Regions from separate parts of the Lysinibacillus sp. FSL L8-0126 genome, predicted to be linked through region 1. Evidence: predicted binding sites of a transcription regulator. Region 1 holds the regulator's gene; each other region holds the start of a gene.

Region 1 (2,276 bases):
AATTGTTCAATCTTCAAGCATATGGAGGGAAGCAAGTGAAACCGATTATTGGCATTACAGCCTTTGTGGAAGATGATTTATCCTCTCGATTAAATGCTGCTTACAGTAAAAGTATCATTGATGCAGGTGGGATTCCTCTTATTATTCCACTTGGCGTAGAGGAGGATGCCACACAAATTCTATCCCTTACAGATGGTTTATTGTTATCTGGAGGCTATGACGTGCATCCATTTCTGTATGGGGCAGAGCCTGCACCAAAACTAGGGAAAATTCATCCAGCAAGAGATACGGTAGAGTTAGCATTAATTGAAGCGGCATTCACACGAAAGATGCCTATTTTGGGTATTTGCCGAGGCATTCAAATACTAAATGTAGCACTAGGTGGTACTTTATTTCAGGATATTGATAGTGACCATTTTAGTACTAAGCTGCTCAAGCATGTACAGCAATCTGCTCGAGCTGTAGCTACTCATTATGTACAAATTATGGAGGAGAATTTATTAGCGACCATTTTACAACAAGAGAAAATAGCGGTAAATTCATTTCATCATCAGGCAGTTAATGTATTAGCAGAGAAATTAAAAGTAGCAGCAAAATCGAGTGATGGCATTATCGAAGCAGTTGTTCATGAAGAGTTGCCATTTTGCTTGGCTGTTCAGTGGCATCCCGAGGAACTAGCTATAGCAGGAGATGAGCCTGCACAAAAATTATTTTCAGCCTTTGTTGAAGCTAGCTTAAAATTCAAAAAGGAAGCGTAGCAGGGGGACTGTACAAAGAATCCAACCATATATGGATTCTTTTTTTGCGTAAAAAAGAGGATACATGCTCTTAGAAGGAACACATAATCCTCAAAACCTACTTTAAATGATTAATGTACACGACGATATAGTCCTACAACTTGTCCTAAAATAGAAACTTGATCGACGATAATAGGCTCCATAGATGAGTTTTCAGGCTGTAAACGGAAATGATTTTTTTCCTTGAAGAAACGTTTGACCGTTGCTTCATCCTCTGCTGTCATGGCTACAACAATATCTCCGTTATTAGCTGTTGCCTTTTGCTTCACAATAACTAAATCGCCGTCTAAAATTCCTGCTTCAATCATAGATTCCCCCATAATCTCTAGCATGAATAACTGATCCTCGCTTGTGCCATACGTATCTGGTAATGGGAAATATTCTTCAATGTTTTCAATAGCAGTAATTGGGGAACCAGCAGTTACCTTCCCCACAAGTGGTACATGAATGACTTGCTGCTTTTGAATAGACTCTTCAGGCTCTAAAATTTCAATTGCACGTGGCTTTGTTGGATCTCGACGAATAAAGCCCTTTTGTTCTAATCGAGCTAAATGACCATGAACAGTTGAACTTGAAGCAAGTCCGACTGCTTCCCCGATTTCACGTACTGATGGTGGATATCCCTTAGCTCGTACCTCTTCTTTAATAAAAGCCAAAATGTCCTCTTGTCTTTTCGAAACTTTTTTCATGAGTGCTCACCTCTTTTTTCTAATATCATTCTTCTTATTTGATAGTATAACAGAATGCGAACATGTATGCAAACATAGGTTCGAAAAGTGTTTGACAAAAACGTTTGTTCGCTTTATTATGAGAACATACATTCCGAACAAACATTCTAGAAAAGGGGTTGTAACTATGACATGGTTAAAGAAAAATACACATATCTCCATTTTATTAGGAGCTTGTCTATTATTTGCAGGATACCTTTACATCACTGATCCAGGAGATGTTAATTACGCAGAAATTCAAATTGAACATGGGGATAGCTTGTGGTCGTTAGCAGAGCAATACCGTGGTAAGATGAGTACAGATGATTGGATTAAGCTGGTCAAAACAGAAAATGAATTAGCAGATATTAAAATTGTGGCAGGAAAGTCTCTAGTTATTCCTGTATTGGGTGATCAAGCCAATCCCATCCATACTATCGAAATTGCGAGAACTGAACAATGATGAATAAACAAATGTCGGCTGTTGTCTATTGCCGTGTAAGTACTGAAAAAGAAACACAAAGCTCCTCATTAGAGCGCCAACAGGAAGAGTTGCTGCGCTACGCTAGAGAGCAAGGCTATGAGGTAAAGGGTGTATTTAAGGATAAGCATAGCGGCTATGATGTAGAACGCGATGGCTTGCTTGAAATGCTTGATTTCATTAAAGAAAAGGGAATTAATGCCCTTTTTGTACAAGATGAAACACGATTAGGACGTGGGAACGCAAGGATGGCTGTGTTGCATTTATTGCAAAAATCAGCAACAGATGTTT
Region 2 (2,276 bases), 530 kb from region 1:
TATTTAGATTTATTTTTAAATCGTATCCAGCGTATGCATCGTCAAGAGCAACTCATGGTTCTGATAGACAGAGTACTCGATGAAAAAGATGAAAACGCATTTTACCAATACGCAGCCGAACTACATTCCTTGCAGCAAACAGAGGATGAATCATACTAACGAACCCGCTCTCCATGTCTATTGGAGAGCGGGATTTTTTTGTGTGCTTTGAAAACCCCCTGCTATGCAGGGGGTTCCGGAAAGCTTTTAGCTATGGACAATAAAAAAACTCCAAACGTACAATAAAGTCAGGTCTAGTCAACCGACTTCGTACGAAAGGAGCCACCATAAATGGATAACAAAAGTTTAGCACATACAACGTGGAATTGTAAGTATCATATCGTCTTTGCGCCAAAGTATAGAAGGCAGATTATTTATAGTCAAATTAAAGCAGATGTTGGAAGAATATTGCGCCAATTATGTGAAAGAAAAGATGTAGAAATCATAGAGGCAACAGCCTGTCCTGACCACATTCATATGTTGGTAAGTATTCCACCGAAATTGAGTGTATCTGCGTTCATGGGTTATTTAAAAGGGAAGAGTAGTCTAATGATTTTCGACCGACATGCGAATTTAAAGTATAAATACGGTAATCGTCAATTCTGGTGTCGAGGATACTATGTGGACACAGTCGGCCGAAATAAGAAAAAGATACAAGAGTATATAAAAAATCAATTACAAGAAGATATCCTGCAAGATCAAATGACGATGAAAGAATTCATTGACCCATTCACAGGAGAAGAAATCAAGAGAAAGAAAAAATAAGTAAGCCGCTTTAGCGGTTTGTGTGAAAACGGAGTGCGGTTGGCAGACCATTCAGAATGTCTTTAGACATGGGCCAGTACCCCAGCGTTTCACGCGCAGAGCAAACCACCAGTTATACTGGTGGTTCTGATTTGATTGAAGGAGAGCTGCTGGTTCAAAAAGTGAGAGTCTTCGCTTATAAAAGAGGGAGAGTTGCTCAGAAAGTAAGAACTCCTGCTCAGGAGTAAATCCGCTCTCAAAGCAAGAGCCCTGGCTCATAAAAGAATGCAACCCACGCCAAAAATCTGTTACCCCACTCACAAAAGCAGAAGCCCTCTACTGAAAATATTATGACTTCTACTCAAGAATCGAAATCTATTGAATAGATTAAGCTTGAAAATGTGTTGAAGCGGCTATTATGAGAGTAATAAGTATTCTTCGCTTCACGGTTATTCATTTAAATTTTAGGGATAAAAAAATTTTTACAAACATTCGTTCGTTAAATGTTCGAAATTTTAATATTGCTATGCTAAAATATATGTACAAATTGGAAGGAAAGGATGGGGACAGGTGTGCAAACATTTGATTTACAAGCGCCATATCAGCCTAACGGGGATCAGCCACAGGCAATTGCGGAATTAGTGGAGGGTGTGAAAGCGGGCAAGCGTCATCAAACATTACTTGGTGCTACGGGAACAGGTAAAACGTTTACCATTTCTAATGTCATCCAGCAAATTAAAAAACCAACACTCATTATGGCACATAATAAAACACTAGCTGGCCAGTTATATAGTGAGTTTAAAGAGTTCTTCCCGAATAACGCTGTTGAATATTTTGTCAGCTACTATGATTACTACCAACCAGAAGCCTATGTACCGCAGACAGATACCTATATAGAAAAAGATTCCAGCATTAACGATGAAATTGATAAGCTGCGTCACTCTGCTACTTCTGCATTATTTGAGCGTGATGATGTCATCATTATTGCATCTGTGTCCTGTATTTATGGTTTAGGTTCTCCTGAAGAATATCGAGAAATGGTTGTATCAATTCGCACAGGTATGGAAATTGAACGTAATCAGCTACTGCGCAAACTTGTAGATGTTCAATACGAGCGTAATGATGTCAGTTTTACTCGGGGAACATTTCGGGTACGTGGAGATGTAGTGGAAATTTTCCCAGCCTCACGTGACGAGCATTGTATTCGGGTGGAGTTTTTCGGTGATGAAATCGATCGTATTCGAGAGGTGGATGCCTTAACTGGAGAAATTTTATCGGATCGAGAGCATGTTGCTATATTCCCGGCATCCCACTTCGTTACACGAGAAGAGAAAATGCGAAAAGCGATTGAAAACATTGAAAAAGAATTAGAGGAACGTCTTGCGTTGCTACGTGCAGAGGATAAATTACTAGAGGCACAGCGCCTAGAGCAACGGACACGTTATGATTTAGAAATGATGCGTGAAATGGGCTTTTGCTCAGGGATTGAAAAC
Region 3 (2,276 bases), 1.9 Mb from region 1:
GGCTAGTACAGCCACAGGTCAATTAATTTTACTGCCAGTGCTAGCCATTATTATTGAACATTATTCTTGGCGATGGGCAATGGGATTGATCCTACTCCTGAGTACCATGATGTTCGTCATGATTGCTATGTTTATTAAAAACAAGCCGCAAGATATTGGTCTAACCCCTTACGGTCATGATGAGATTATAGGAGAGCCGCAAGTACAGCCCAAGAAGAATCCAATTAGTATGGCATTTCTTGGTTTAGCAGAGGCAGTTAAAGTCAAAGCATTTTGGCTCTTAGCAGGCAGCTTTTTCATTTGTGGTCTTTCGACAAGTGGATTAATCGGAACTCACTTTGTGTCATATTGTATTAGCTTTGGCGTTCCGCTAGTAACCGCTGCATCTCTTCTTTCTTTTATGGGGGTGTTTAACTTATTAGGCACGACTGCCTCTGGCTGGCTATCGGATCGCTTTGATAATCGTTGGCTATTATTTTGGTATTACTTGTTAAGGGGAGCTTCTCTCTTGCTACTCCCTTATGCACTCGCTCAAGGCTCCTTTGTTTTATTGACGATTTTCAGCATCTTTTATGGACTCGATTGGATTGCCACAGTACCACCAACTATCAGCATTACACGACAAATTTTTGGGATGCAAAAAAGCAGCATTATTTACGGATGGATATTCGCCTCACATCAGGCAGGAGCGGCAGTTGCTGCGTATGGGGGTGGGGTGATTTATAAATTTTTCAATTCCTACACATGGGCTTTTTTCCTTGCTGGCCTATTCTGTGCATTGGCAAGCTTATTCGTTATCATTGTAAAAAAACAAACGCCTCAGCAAGGATAAACAGTCGACTAAAAAAGTTGAACCTCGACAGAAAGAGGTTCAACTTTTTTTATCAATATTAGTTTGACATTTAACAAACAAAAGTTTACAATATAAACAAATATAATAAAAGGTGATGCTATGAATGAAAGAGAACAGGCGGTGCTTGCTTTAATTCGCCAAAACCCGTTTATGTCTCAGCAAGAGATGGCAGATACAATGAATCTGTCCCGTCCCGTGCTTGCTAATTTAGTGTCTAGTTTAACAAAGCAAGGAAAAATTGTAGGTCGTGCTTATATTTTACCCGAGGAAAATGAAATTATTTGCATCGGGGGAGCTAATTTAGACCGAAAATTCCATGTGAAGGGCAATGTTCAATTTGGAACATCTAACCCTGCCAGCTCTTCTTTTAGTGTAGGTGGAGTTGGTCGAAATATTGCTGAAAACTTAGGCAGATTAAACCATCAAGTGACGTTATTAACAACGGCTGGTAAAGATGCTGATTGGCAAGTGATCCAAGAAGCTTCGGAATCCTTTATGAATCTACGTTATGTGGAGCAGCTAGCTGAGGCTTCTACGGGTTCCTATACAGCTATTATGGATGAACAAGGTGAGCTAGCATTAGCTGTAGCCAATATGGAGGTTTATGACCTGCTGTTACCGAGTTTGTTGAAAAAGCATGAAACAATGCTAGTGAATGCTGGTTGCTTTATTTTGGATTTAAATTGCCCGAAAGAAACAGTGGCGTATATCCAGCAAGTAGCCATTGCTCGTGCCATTCCATTAGTCATTGTGCCAGTATCTTCGCCAAAAATGAATCGACTACCTGAAACATTACAAGGTGTAACTTGGTTTATTTGTAACACGGATGAAGCAGAAACAATTGTTGGACATAAAATTGAAAACGCTACCCATTATGAAAAAGCATTACAACAGCTCTTACAACTAGGTGCTGAACATGTCATTATCACAGCTGGTAGCAAGGGTGTTTATGCAGCATCTACGACGATCGCACCTCGTCATTTCGCTGCGAAAGTGATCAACAAAATTGAAGATGTTACAGGAGCAGGAGATGCGTTTGTCAGCGCTGTGATACACAGTTGGTTGACAGGTCAATCTTTTGAGACATGTATTGATGCAGGGTTAACAAATGCTAAAAATACATTGGCATCTCCTTATACAGTAAGACCTGAATTATCAGTAGATTTGTTAAAAAATGAAATGGAGGAATAACAACATGAAAGAATTCATCGTATTATCAGAAGAAGTAAAAGCAGGACAAGCAAAAGGTCTACCAATCGTGGCATTAGAATCTACAATCATTTCACACGGTATGCCATATCCACAAAATGTGAAAACTGCGCGTGAAGTTGAGCAAATTATTCGCGATAATGGTGCAGTACCTGCAACCATTGCCTTAATAGATGGCAAAATCAAAATCGGTTTATCAGATGAAGAGCTAGAG

Evidence for each region. Region 1 encodes LexA, which represses DNA repair genes until DNA is damaged. Its sites were predicted from a motif close to CGAACATATGTTCG; they were not measured.
Region 2: the regulator LexA is predicted to act here: its motif matches at 1,269-1,282, upstream of uvrB (excinuclease ABC subunit UvrB).
Region 3: the regulator LexA is predicted to act here: its motif matches at 907-920, upstream of MHI34_RS14570 (carbohydrate kinase).

What each region holds. Positions count from the first base shown of each region.
Region 1 is NZ_CP152028.1:223,021-225,296, reverse strand. Features, by position in the region: gene MHI34_RS01150 (A24 family peptidase) at 1-2, shown strand, start outside; gene MHI34_RS01145 (gamma-glutamyl-gamma-aminobutyrate hydrolase family protein) at 36-758, shown strand; gene lexA (transcriptional repressor LexA) at 869-1,486, opposite strand; gene MHI34_RS01135 (LysM peptidoglycan-binding domain-containing protein) at 1,653-1,967, shown strand; gene MHI34_RS01130 (recombinase family protein) at 1,964-2,276, shown strand, end outside.
Region 2 is NZ_CP152028.1:749,074-751,349, reverse strand. Features, by position in the region: gene MHI34_RS03630 (IDEAL domain-containing protein) at 1-159, shown strand, start outside; gene tnpA (IS200/IS605 family transposase) at 331-804, shown strand; gene uvrB (excinuclease ABC subunit UvrB) at 1,344-2,276, shown strand, end outside.
Region 3 is NZ_CP152028.1:2,982,544-2,984,819, forward strand. Features, by position in the region: gene MHI34_RS14565 (MFS transporter) at 1-832, shown strand, start outside; gene MHI34_RS14570 (carbohydrate kinase) at 953-2,044, shown strand; gene MHI34_RS14575 (pseudouridine-5'-phosphate glycosidase) at 2,049-2,276, shown strand, end outside.